DNA from 4 places in the Blautia acetica genome. Region 4 is predicted to be linked to each of the others. Evidence: predicted binding sites of a transcription regulator. Region 4 holds the regulator's gene; each other region holds the start of a gene.

Region 1 (3,214 bases), on a different contig from region 4:
GCTTTTACACCCATTTTTGGGAATACGTAAACTCTCTTTCGGATATCCATGAAATCCATAGCCAAATCTTCAAAATTGCATTCCGGATGTTCGTACATCAGCCACATGATTTTAGCAGCATCCATAGCAGAACCGCCGCCCAGGGCAATAATGGTGTCAGGAGCAAAGGCTGTTAATTTTTCCAGACCTTTCTGAGCGCACTGCAGTGTAGGATCCGGGGCAACTTCAAAGAAGCAGTCATAAGTAATTCCCATTTCATCCAGTTTGTCTGTGATTGGTTTGGTGTAACCATTGTTATATAAGAAAGTATCGGTAACAATAAAGGCTTTTTTCTTGCCGTATACGTTTTTCAGTTCATCTAAGGCAACAGGCAGGCAGCCTTTTTTGAAGTAAACTTTTTCCGGTGTTCTGAACCAAAGCATGTTTTCTCTCCTTTCGGCAACGGTCTTCACGTTCAACAGGTGTTTCACTCCTACGTTTTCAGAAACAGAGTTTCCACCGTAAGAACCACAGCCAAGAGTCAGGGAAGGTGCCAGCTTGAAGTTGTATAAGTCACCGATACCGCCGTGTGCAGAAGGTGTATTTACCAGAATACGGCAGGTCTTCATACGGTCAGCAAATTTGTTCAGCTTTTCTGTCTGCGATGGGTGCAGATAGATAGAAGCAGTATGTCCGTAGCCGCCGTCTTTTACCAGCTGGTCAGCCATATCCAGGGCGGTATCGAAGTCTTTTGCTTTGTAAAGAGCCAGAACCGGTGACAATTTTTCATGGGCAAAAGGTTCGGAAATATCTACGGAAGTTACTTCACCAATGAGAATCTTGGTATCAGAGGGAACAGCAACACCTGCCATTTCCGCAATGACTGCCGCAGGCTGTCCGACGATTTTAGCGTTTACTGTGCCGGCTTCTGTAAGGATGATTTTCCGTACTTTATCCAGTTCTTCTTTGTTCAGTACATGGCAGCCGCGTTTGATAAATTCAGCTTTTACTTTATCATAAATATCAGCCAGAGCTGTTACAGACTGTTCGGAAGCACAAATCATACCATTGTCGAAAGTCTTGGAATGAATAACGGAATATACCGCTGTCTGAATGTCACAGGAACTGTCCATAATAACCGGTACGTTTCCAGGACCTACGCCGATAGCCGGTTTGCCGGAGGAATACGCAGCCTTTACCATGCCCGGGCCGCCTGTAGCTAAAATAACATCAACAGATTTCATTAATTCATTGGAAAGTTCAATGGTGGGTTCTTCAATGCAGCCGATAATGCCTTCCGGTGCCCCTGCTTTTACAGCAGCTTCCAGAACGATTCTTGCAGCCTCTGCAGTACATTTTTTTGCACGGGGATGAGGGCTGATAAGAATGGCATTTCTGGTCTTTAAGCAGATAAGGCACTTAAAGATTGCGGTGGAGGTTGGATTGGTAGTTGGGATAACTGCGCCTACAACTCCTACAGGCTCTGCGATTTTCTTAATTCCATAGGAGGTATCCTGCTCGATGACGCCGCAGGTTTTCACTCTTTTATAAGTGTTGTATGTATATTCTGCCGCATAGTGGTTTTTGATAACCTTATCTTCCAGCACACCCATACCTGTCTCTTCACAAGCCAGTCTTGCAAGAGGAATACGCATTTTGTTGGCAGCCATAGCCGCTTCAAAAAAGATTTTGTCCACCTGCTCCTGGGTGAATGTGGCAAATTTTTTCTGGGCTTCTCTCATAGAAGAGATTTTAGCCTGAAGAGCCTCGACACTGTTAATGGTTTCCGGTACTTTTGTTTCTGCTTTTTTAGCCATGGGAAATCCTCCTTAAATTAATTAAATAATAATTTTAATACAGTGTGTTGCAATAGCAGGAAGCATCTGATTTCCTGTTTTATTGATAAATATTTAACAAGTGTTGAGGCTATTATATCTCGTTGTTAAATATTTGTCAATATCAGATTCTAAGAAAAAAGGAAATACTAAAGTCGTTTTGTATGCCCTTATTATACCATAAACAGTGAGAAATATAAAGAAAAAAGATTGTTAAAATTAAAATTATCAGAAAATAGAGAAGAAGAGGATTTGAATACAATATTCTGGAATTAATGTACATTTCCATGGGTGAAATTGATAAAAAAATAACATAGCGGCAAAAAAGAAGAACTGTTCACAGGAACAGCTCTTCTGGTTATAGAAAATATAGAAGAATTATTTTTTCAGATTCTGTCTTTTCCGAAGTCTGGAATCCAGGATTTTTTTACGGATACGCAGGGTTTCCGGTGTGATTTCCAGAAGTTCGTCCGTATCGATAAATTCCAGGGCCTGTTCCAGGCTGAGGATTTTCGGCGGCGTCAGCTTTAAGGCTTCGTCTGCGGAAGAGGAGCGGGTGTTGGTCAGATGTTTGGTCTTACATACGTTCAGTTCAATATCCTCCGGCTTGCCGCTCTGTCCGATAACCATACCGCTGTAAACTTTTTCGCCGGGGCCGATAAACAGCGTTCCTCTGTCCTGTGCGGAAAACAGACCATAGGTAACGGATTCGCCTGTCTCAAAGGCAATTAAGGAGCCCTGTTTACGATACTGCATGTCTCCTTTGTATGGAGCATAGCCGTCAAAGGCTGTGTTCAGAATGCCGGAGCCTTTGGTGGAGGTCATAAATTCTCCGCGGAAGCCGATAAGTCCTCTGGAAGGAATGTTGAATTCCAGGCGGGTAGTGCCGTCGCTGGCGGGGCTCATGCCCTGCAGTTCACCCTTTCGCTCGCTGAGTCTTTGGATAACCGTACCGGAAAATTCTTCAGGAACATCTACATAAGCGATTTCCATAGGCTCCAGTTTACGGCCTCTTTCGTCCTCCTGATAGATGACCTCTGCCTTGCTCACAGCAAATTCATAGCCTTCCCGGCGCATGTTTTCAATCAGTACGGATAAGTGCAGTTCGCCCCGTCCGGACACCTTGAAGCAGTCGGTGCTGTCCGTATCCTCCACCCGCAGGCTGACGTCTGTGTTTAACTCTCTCATGAGACGTTCTCTTAAGTGGCGGGAGGTTACAAACTTCCCTTCCTGTCCTGCAAAAGGACTGTCGTTGACCATGAAGTTCATGGAAATCGTAGGCTCTGAAATTTTCTGGAAAGGAATGGGCTCCGGATTTTCCGGTGAGCATAAGGTATCTCCGATATGGATATCTGCAATGCCGGCAATGGCAACAATAGAGCCAATACCAGCTTCTTTTA
Region 2 (3,214 bases), on a different contig from region 4:
AGTATGCGGATATGGTGGAAAAATATAGAGAAGTGCTTATGAAATAATCTCAGGTTATGAAAAAAGAACAAGGAATCCAAGACAGCAGAAGAAAAGAAGCTGTCTATGGATTCCTTTTTTGAACAGACTTTTTACACAAACAGAAAAAGACTGCCGCAGCAGCCTTTTTCTAAGAACTTTAAATCATTCAGAAATTATTCCTGAGGACCAGCAGCAACTAATGCTTTACCAGCTTCGTTTCCTTCGTATTTAGCGAAGTTCTTAACGAATCTCTGAGCCAGGTCTTTTGCTCTTGTTTCCCATTCGGAAGCGTCAGCATAAGTATCGCGTGGGTCAAGGATGTTAGAATCTACACCAGGAAGTTCTGTAGGTACTTCAAAGTTGAAGTGAGGAATCTTCTTAGTAGGAGCGTTTAAGATATCTCCGTTTAAGATAGCATCGATGATACCACGAGTATCTTTGATGGAGATACGTTTTCCTGTTCCGTTCCATCCTGTATTTACCAGGTATGCTTTTGCGCCGCTCTGTTCCATTTTCTTAACAAGCTCTTCTGCATATTTTGTTGGGTGCAGTTCCAGGAAAGCCTGGCCGAAGCAAGCTGAGAAAGTTGGTGTAGGCTCTGTGATTCCACGTTCTGTACCAGCCAGTTTTGCTGTAAATCCAGACAGGAAGTAGTACTGAGTCTGTTCCGGTGTCAGGATAGATACTGGAGGCAGTACGCCAAATGCATCTGCAGACAGGAAGATAACTTCTTTTGCTGCCGGTGCGGAAGAAACAGGGCGAACAATGTTTTCAATATGGTTAATCGGATAAGATACACGAGTATTTTCTGTTACGCTCTTATCTGTGAAGTCAATTTTTCCTTCGGAATCCAGAGTAACGTTTTCAAGAAGAGCGTTACGTTTGATTGCGTTGTAGATATCTGGTTCGGATTCTTTATCCAGATCGATAACTTTTGCGTAGCAGCCGCCTTCAAAGTTGAATACGCCGTTGTCATCCCAGCCATGTTCGTCATCACCGATAAGAAGACGTTTCGGGTCTGTGGACAGAGTTGTTTTACCTGTTCCGGAAAGACCGAAGAAGATAGCTGTGTTTTCACCGTTTAAGTCTGTGTTTGCAGAGCAGTGCATGGAAGCGATACCCTTTAACGGCAGGTAGTAGTTCATCATAGAGAACATACCTTTTTTCATTTCTCCGCCGTACCATGTATTTACGATAACCTGCTCACGGCTTGTAATGTTAAACATAACAGCTGTTTCGGAGTTTAATCCTAATTCTTTGTAGTTTTCTACTTTTGCTTTGGAAGCGTTGTATACGATGAAATCAGGCTCAAAGTTTTCCAGTTCTTCTGCTGTAGGCTGGATAAACATATTTGTAACAAAGTGAGCCTGCCAAGCAACTTCTACGATGAAACGGATAGCCATACGGGTATCTTTGTTTGCGCCGCAGAAAGCGTCTACAACGTACAGTTTTTTATTGGAAAGTTCTTTGATAGCCAGGTCTTTTACAGTAGCCCATGCTTCCTGTGAAGCCGGATGGTTATCATTTTTGTATTCGTCAGAAGTCCACCATACAGTATCTTTGGAGTTCTCATCCATAACAATATATTTGTCTTTAGGAGAACGTCCGGTGTATACACCTGTCATTACGTTCACTGCGCCAAGTTCACTTTCCTGACCTTTTTCAAAACCTTCCAGTTCCGGTTTTGTTTCTTCAGCGAATAATAATTCATAAGAAGGATTGTGAACGATTTCAGTCGTTCCTGTGATGCCGTACTTGCTTAAATTCAATTCTGCCATCTTACATGTACCTCTCTTTTCTTTCATAATAATCACCGGAATTCAGCCTGAAAAACAGGCTTCCGTGATATTCCTTTTCAGAGAAACCAGTAACCTGGTTCTCTTTTCTATTATACATATTTACCTCAATAAATCAATAAAAAAAATATAGATTTTATAAAAATTGTTTAAATTTTAACGACTTTTACCCTTTAACCGGGAAAAACATAAATGCTATGATGTAATATAGAAAAAACAGGATGAAAAAGGGGATGGAGATTCTTACACGGGAAGAAGTGGAATCCATAATTTCCAACATTTCCCATCAGGTTGATAAGCTGGAGTTTTTTATGCAGAGCATGATTCTGTGATGTTGTTCCCCTTTGGCGGCTTCACTTTAGGGAAACGGTATTTGGGTGAAAGGTTGTCTTCGTCATCCTGCCAGATGCGGGAAAAGAAATCATATGTAAATTACTAATGGGGAGCCGGATACAGCAAGGCTGATGCTGGCAAACAGTGAGTTTTTGATCCTTTTGAATCAGGCAACCACAGACCGGGATGAACTGGCTTTCCGAAGAATGCGCAGTTGTATCGATTAATGACAACCCGGTGAATTCCCAGTCCATCTTGGGATATGGACTGGTAGCTTATTAAAATAGGAAAAAATCAAAAATGGATTGCGTTGTAGGAGCCGAGGAACAATGTTATAATAGGAAAGGCGGGCAGGACATATGTCCTGCCTGATATCCTGAGATATAAATACTAACCAGGATGCTCATGAGATGATTTATTACTCGATTGAAATAAACTATAATCAATCGTCTTCGCCGCAAATTTTTGACGATTTGTCAAGCGTTTTTTTAAAAAAGTGGGAGATTTTTTGAAACAGGGGTCTGGAAGCTATGTGAAATCAGGGCTGAAGATTCCGAGAAGATATAAAACTGTTTGGGAGGACAGGAATATGTGGATATTTTATGCAATAGGTTCTTCCTTTTTTGCCGGAGTGACAGCCGTTCTTGCCAAATGCGGAATCCGAAAGACGGATACCGATGTGGCAACGGCCATTCGTACCATAGTGGTACTGCTGTTTTCCTGGCTTATGGTTTTTCTTACAGGGGCAGAAACAGGAATGGTACAAATCAGCAGCAGAACATTTTTATTTCTGATTCTGTCCGGTCTGGCCACGGGGGCCTCCTGGCTGTGCTATTTTCATGCACTGCAAAAAGGGGATATAAACAGGGTGGTTCCCATTGACAAATCCAGCACGGTGCTGACCATTGTGCTGGCTCTGCTATTTCTGGGAGAAGGAATGAGCTGGAAGAAAGCGCTGTCCGTAATTTTGATTGGCGCAGGAACGCTGCTGATGATTGCGCCAAAGGCAGCAGAAGGGCAGGAAAATCATACAAAGGGCAGAGAGTGGCTGGCATATGCTGTTC
Region 3 (3,214 bases), on a different contig from region 4:
AGACGTTTTAACAGCTCTTCCTTGTCCGGCGTCTTATGGAAATCATGGTTTGAAACAATGACCTTGGCACCGCATTGGTGCGCTGTTTTTACAATCTGTCTGACCTCCTCATCTCCGGTAAAGAGCTCTGCATCCACCAAATCCACACTTCCGCTTTCTGCCATCTCCTGATTCAAACGGACATACGCTTCGGTTTCCATGGCTTTTTCCCCGCCCTCTTTTGATGTTCTAAATGTAAAAAGAAGGGGCAGGTCACCCAGCGTCTGCCTAAGTAATCCGGCTGTCTCCCTGGTCTTTTCCAAATGGAATACCTCCTCATACCAGTCTGCGCGCCATTCTGCCACATCTGCTCCGATTTCCCGGATACGGGCTCCGGCTGCAAGGATTTCTTCTCTTGTGACGCCCACAATGGGAACACAGATTTTCGGGATTCCCTCTCCGATTTTTACATTTCTGACTACTACTGGATTCATCTTATATCCTCCTCGTTTTCTGCTTGCTTCTCTTATTCATACTTAATATCCAAAATTTCCTTCATATACTCTATCGGCATAGGCTGTCCGGTCCACAGTTCAAAGGCCGCTGACCCCTGGAACAACATCATACCAAGACCATTCATCGTCTTACAGCCGGCTTCTTTTGCCATTTTAAGAAGAGCGGTTTCTCTTGGGAAGTATACAATATCTATGACAATTAAATCCGGACGGAAAAAGGATTTGTCCGGAATATAGGTCTGCCCCTCTAAGGGTTTCATTCCTACTCCCGTGGCATTGGTAAACAGATAACTGTCTTCCATCTCTTCTTTTAACTTATCCAAATCAGCCAGGTCATATAAAGCAGCTTTACATTCTGTATTTTCATTAATCTTCTTTACCGTTTCAACTGCATTGTCCCAGAATTTATCTCTTGCATTGAAAATAGATATCTCTTTTACTCCGTCCAGCGCTGCCTGTACCTGAATGGCTGTGGCTGCTCCTCCGGCGCCGACAATGGTCATTTTCTTTCCAATTACATCAATGTGATTATCCTTTAACGCCGCCATATATCCGATACCATCCGTAATATGTCCGGTCAACACTCCGTTGTCATTGACAATCGTGTTTACTGCTTTACACATTTCTGCTGCCGGAGAAGGCTTGTCCAGATACTTATGTACCACTGTCTTATTAGGCATGGACACATTTGAGCCTCTCATTTTCAATGCGCGAAGTCCCTTGACCGCATCCTCCAGAGAGTCGTTATCCACTTCAAATGCAATATATGCATAATCAAGTCCCAGATTGGCAAATGCTTCGTTGTGCATGGCCGGGGAACTGGAATGTCTGATAGGATATGCCATCAGTCCGATTAATTCTGTGTGACCTGTAATTCTTTCTGCCATGTTTATTTTCCTCCATTCATAACGGTATCTGTCTGTACCTTTTGACTTTGTTAATTACTAAACAACTTAGCTGCTCTTAATTATAATCCAGTCCGCCGGATAGTTCTAATACATCTTTTTACCTTTTTCGATACCTTTATGCTATTAATTGTGTTATAATGTCTGACAGGAGGAATTTGATATGACATTAAATCAGTTATTATATTTCCGGACAGTTGCCGCACATCAGCATTTCCGGCAGGCTGCCGCAGAACTTAATATTTCCCAGCCTTCCCTAAGCCGCTCTATTGCTTCCCTGGAAGAGGAGCTGAACATCATTCTTTTTGAACGGCAGGGACGCAATGTGCGGCTTACCAAATACGGGCGAATCTTTCTGGAACACGCAGAGCGGATTCTGCATGAGACGGAGACTGCCCTCTTTCGTATGCACCAGCTTGCCCAGGATGAGGGACACGTTGATATTGCATATGTCTTTCCCCTGGCGAACCGCTATATCCCTCATACTGTAAGGCGTTTTTTAAGCCAGGAACGCTATAAGAACATTACCTTCAGCTTCCATCAGCTCCACACACCCCAACTGATTGAAGGACTGAAAAAGGAGCTCTTTGACCTTGTGTTCTGTTCCTATATGGAAAACGAACCAAATATTAAGTTTATTCCTATTATCCACCAGAATATGACCGTCATCACGCCCAAGGGACATCCGCTGTGCGCCAAAGACGCGGTTTCCCTGTCTGAACTTAGCGCCTATCCGCTGATTGGGTATGACAAAAGCTCCGGTCTGGGAAAATATACGCGGCAGATATTTTCTTCCCACGGAATCACCCCGAATTTCATCTGCGAGTCCCCTGATGAAAACGCCATCTCTGCCCTTGTGGAGGAAGATTTCGGCATAGCCCTGGTGGCAGATACGGAGGCCATCCGCAAACGCAATATCCGGATTCTGCCGCTTCGTGACATACATCTGGTTCATACCGTTTATCTGGCCTATCTAAAAGACCATTATATGATTCCGGCGGTCCGGAATTTTCTCCAGTTTATCATAAAGGACGGGACACATCTGTAATTGGTGTCCCTGCCGGAGGTTTTCTGGTACAACGAATCTTAAACTAGTATTTTCCATATAAGGCTTTTACATATTCTGCGAATTTTTCTACAATGGGAGTCTGATAATTCTCCTTGGACAGCGCCATATAGATGTAACGCTGATACCGGGGCGAGCGCAGCTTCAGCACTTCCACATTCATATTTTTAAGAAGGGGAATATCCGGCATGACCGCAATACCGAAATTCTGTGCTACAAGCCCGGCCATTGCACCGTCTTCCTCTATTTCATAAGCAATCTGGGGTCTGATTTTCGCCATTTCAAAGAGCCTGTCCACCACCGGCCGAAGGCCGCTTCCCTGTGTAAAATAAATCTGCGGATAAAGGGCAGCCTCTTCCAAATCCACTTCCCCTCTTCCGGACAGAGGATGTTGTTTCGGTATGACTACAACCAGATTCTGTGTTCCTACTGGTGTAAAGCTGACTTCCGGTTCATTCTCCATCATGGAACAGAAGGCAATATCATACTTTTCATCCTTCAGCCCCTGGATAAGTTCTGACGTATTCCCCACGGTAAAATGAAACTCTGTTTCCAGTTCTTCATGACTTCGCAGAAAATCCCCCACCAGACGAGGCACAAATTCACTGCCCAGTGTATAGATATATGCCAAATCAATGACCCCTTTGGTCTGTCCCGCCATCCCCTTTGTCTTAGAGACTCCCAGTTCCAGTACATTCATGGATTCCTCCACATACCCCAGGAAAAATCTCCCATACTTTGTCAGTACC
Region 4 (3,214 bases):
GGCAAATTCTCCCAGATGAGGGGTCAGTATCACCGGAGCTTTACAGCTTTTTAAAAGCTTTTCCTTACCCTTTAGCAGATTCAGGCCATCTGCGTCAATAACCAGCGGTTTGTCTGCGTATTTCAAAAGAGTCTCTAAAAGTCTTTCCGCCTGAGGAGAAGTACCAAGACCGGGACCAATGCCGGCCACATCAGCCCAGCATAGGTTTTCTCTCACCAGGTTTTCCATATCCGCAGCGTCCTCATAAAGTGCCAGCATGGCTTCAGGGAAGCAAGTAAACAACCCCCTGTTTTCTTTTGGCGTACAGAGTTTCAGCATACCTGCGCCGCTTCGCAGAGCAGCCTGTCCGCTAAGATACGCTGCGCCGAAAATTTCCCGGCTGCCTGCGGCCAGAAAGACCTTGCCGAAGCTGCCCTTATTGCCGTCCGGTTTTCTGGTGAGTTTTTTAAGTTCCCTGTCCGTACAGGCAAAAAGCTCTGGAGACCTTTTGTCTTTGCGGTAAATGCCCACATCTGCCGTAAGCAGTTTTCCGGCATAGGCTGCACCGGGATACAGGCAGAGCCCTGCTTTCTTATAGGCAAAGGTAACGGTAAGGTCTGCCCTGACGGCACAGCCCCATACCGCTCCTGTATCTGCGTCAATACCGGAAGGGATGTCCACGGCTGCGATTTTCCCTGAAAAATCCTGTAGTTTTTCTATGGTTTCCCGGTAAAGACCCGAAACTTCCCTGGAAAGCCCTACACCCAAAAGAGCATCCACGATAGTAGTATATTCATGTACACAGAAAGTCTTGACAAAGGAAATTCCATAATTTCTGCCAATTTCTATCTGCGTTTTCATTTCTTTTGTAAAATGTTCCGGATTTCCCAAAATACAGACATGTACCTGATATCCTGCCAGAAACAAAAGCCGGGCAATGACCACACCGTCCGCCCCGTTATTTCCGGAACCGCACAGCACCAGCACTTTTGAAAGGGGAAGCCCCTCTTTTTTCATACTCTCAAAGACCTGCAGTCCCGCCCGCTCCATAAGTACCAGAGAAGGTACTCCCATGGTTTCTATGGTGTAGGCATCCAGTTCCTTCATCTGCTTTCCGGTTACAATCTCCTCCATGTTTCACCCGTCCTTTTTCCTTGCGTAAAGCGAAAAGGCTGCCGCAAAATCTCTTTTACATTTTACAGCAGCTTTTTACGTTGTTATTTTTTTGGATGTTCGTTTTCATAACAATTCAGATTATAAGACAGACGCATTAAACTTTCGGAAAGATGTACATTTTCTACGATAACATCCTCTGGTACATCCAAATCCAGATGTGCAAAATTCCAGATAGCCCGAATTCCGTTTTTTACCAGTAAATCAGCTGTCTCTGCCGCGTTGTTTTTCGGCAGGGTCAGCGTGGCTATATCCACATTCTGCTCTTTTAAAAACTCTGGAAGCTCGTCCATCATACGGATTTCATTTCCTCTGATGGAAATTCCTTTCAGTACCGGATTCACATCAAAGATACCTACAATTTTAAAGCCTCTTTTTTCAAATTTTACATAGTTGGCAAGTGCCTGTCCAAGATTGCCGGCACCAATGATAATCATGTGGTACGTCTTGTCCAGTCCCAAAATTTTTCCGATTTCATCATATAAATAGGGAACATTATATCCATAGCCCTGTTGCCCGAAGCCGCCGAAATTATTCAAATCCTGACGAATCTGAGACGCGGTTACCCGCATCTTTTCGCTTAACTCATTGGAGGATATTCGTTCTACGCCTTCTTCTATAAGCTCACCTAAGTATCTGTAATATCGGGGTAGTCTTTTAATTACTGCCTTTGAAATGGATTTTCCCTCCATAACAACCCTCCTGTATTCAAAATACACATTTCTACGCTCCATTATAGTGTATTGTTAAATTAAAGTCAATTAATTTTCGTTTCTCTGTTGTCAAACCTGTATTTTTCGATATAATAAATAGGACAGCTTTCGTAGCTGTACGGAGTTTAAAGGAGATAATTATCATGATACTTGCATGTCAGAATATAGAAAAATCTTTTGATGGCGTTACCCTGCTGGCAGACGCCAGCTTCCATATTGAAGAGCGGGAAAAAGCCGCTTTGGTGGGCATTAACGGGGCAGGAAAATCCACGCTTTTTAAAATCATTGTGGGGGAACTTCCCCCGGACAGCGGGCAGGTTATTTTAGCCAAAGGGAAAACCATGGGCTATCTGGCTCAGCACCAGGAGCTGACCAGCGACTTGTCTATTTATGACGCTCTTTTGCAGGTAAAGCAGCACATTCTGGATATGGAGGTGCGTATGCGTCAGCTGGAGAAAGAGATGAAATACACCCAGGGAGAAGAATTGAACAAGATTATGGAGGCCTATTCCCGTCTGACCCATGAGTTTGAACTGGAAAACGGGTATGCCTACAAAAGTGAACTGACCGGAGTCTTAAAGGGACTTGGCTTTGCAGAGGAAGATTTCGGCAAAATGATTTCCACACTTTCCGGGGGACAGAAAACCCGTGTGGCCCTTGGCCGTCTTCTTTTATCCAAGCCGGATATCATCCTTCTGGACGAGCCTACCAACCATTTGGACATGGATTCCATTGCGTGGCTGGAAACCTATCTTTTGAACTATCCGGGGGCTGTCTTTATTGTATCCCATGACCGCTATTTCCTGGATAAGGTCGCCACGAAAATTGTGGAAATTGACAATACAAAAGTTACGTCTTTTACAGGAAACTACAGCGCCTACAGTGAAAAAAAGGCTATGCTTCGAAGAGCCGCGTATCAGGCTTACTTAAACCAGCAGCAGGAAATCAAACACCAGGAAGCCGTCATTGCCAAATTAAAGTCTTTTAACCGGGAAAAATCCATACGGCGGGCAGAAAGCCGGGAAAAAATGCTGGATAAAATAGAAGTATTGGAAAAGCCTGTGGAAGTGGACGATTCCATGCGGATTACTTTAAAGCCTCGGGTGATAAGCGGCAACGATGTGCTGACTGTAGAACACCTTACCAAGTCCTTTCCCTCTCTCCCGCTTTTTGAGGATTTAAACTTTCAGATTAAGCGGGGTGAGCGGGTGGCTATTATCGGAAGCAACGGGACGGGAAAAACCACGATTTTAAAAATTTTAAATCAGGTGATTCCTGCGGACAACGGCAGCTTCCGCCTGGGCAGCAAAGTACATATCGGATACTACGACCAGGAACACCATGTACTC

Evidence for each region. Region 4 encodes Rex, which represses fermentation and respiration genes when NADH is low (regulators of the CRP and FNR family bind a similar motif). Its sites were predicted from a motif close to ATTGTTAANTANTTAACAAT; they were not measured.
Region 1: the regulator Rex is predicted to act here: its motif matches at 1,878-1,897, upstream of adhE (bifunctional acetaldehyde-CoA/alcohol dehydrogenase).
Region 2: the regulator Rex is predicted to act here: its motif matches at 1,962-1,981, upstream of pckA (phosphoenolpyruvate carboxykinase (ATP)).
Region 3: the regulator Rex is predicted to act here: its motif matches at 1,428-1,447, upstream of WBS51_RS10545 (shikimate dehydrogenase).

Annotation. Positions count from the first base shown of each region.
Region 1 covers NZ_JBBEWO010000012.1:34,274-37,487, reverse strand. The annotation lists gene adhE (bifunctional acetaldehyde-CoA/alcohol dehydrogenase) at 1-1,796, opposite strand, end outside; gene typA (translational GTPase TypA) at 2,193-3,214, opposite strand, start outside.
Region 2 covers NZ_JBBEWO010000002.1:34,180-37,393, forward strand. The annotation lists gene WBS51_RS01490 (HIT family protein) at 1-47, shown strand, start outside; gene pckA (phosphoenolpyruvate carboxykinase (ATP)) at 195-1,799, opposite strand; gene WBS51_RS01500 (EamA family transporter) at 2,740-3,214, shown strand, end outside.
Region 3 covers NZ_JBBEWO010000014.1:81,042-84,255, reverse strand. The annotation lists gene aroD (type I 3-dehydroquinate dehydratase) at 1-473, opposite strand, end outside; gene WBS51_RS10545 (shikimate dehydrogenase) at 506-1,381, opposite strand; gene WBS51_RS10540 (LysR family transcriptional regulator) at 1,563-2,447, shown strand; gene WBS51_RS10535 (LysR family transcriptional regulator) at 2,491-3,214, opposite strand, start outside.
Region 4 covers NZ_JBBEWO010000010.1:47,513-50,726, forward strand. The annotation lists gene WBS51_RS08390 (NAD(P)H-hydrate dehydratase) at 1-1,113, opposite strand, end outside; gene WBS51_RS08395 (redox-sensing transcriptional repressor Rex) at 1,197-1,844, opposite strand; gene abc-f (ribosomal protection-like ABC-F family protein) at 2,009-3,214, shown strand, end outside.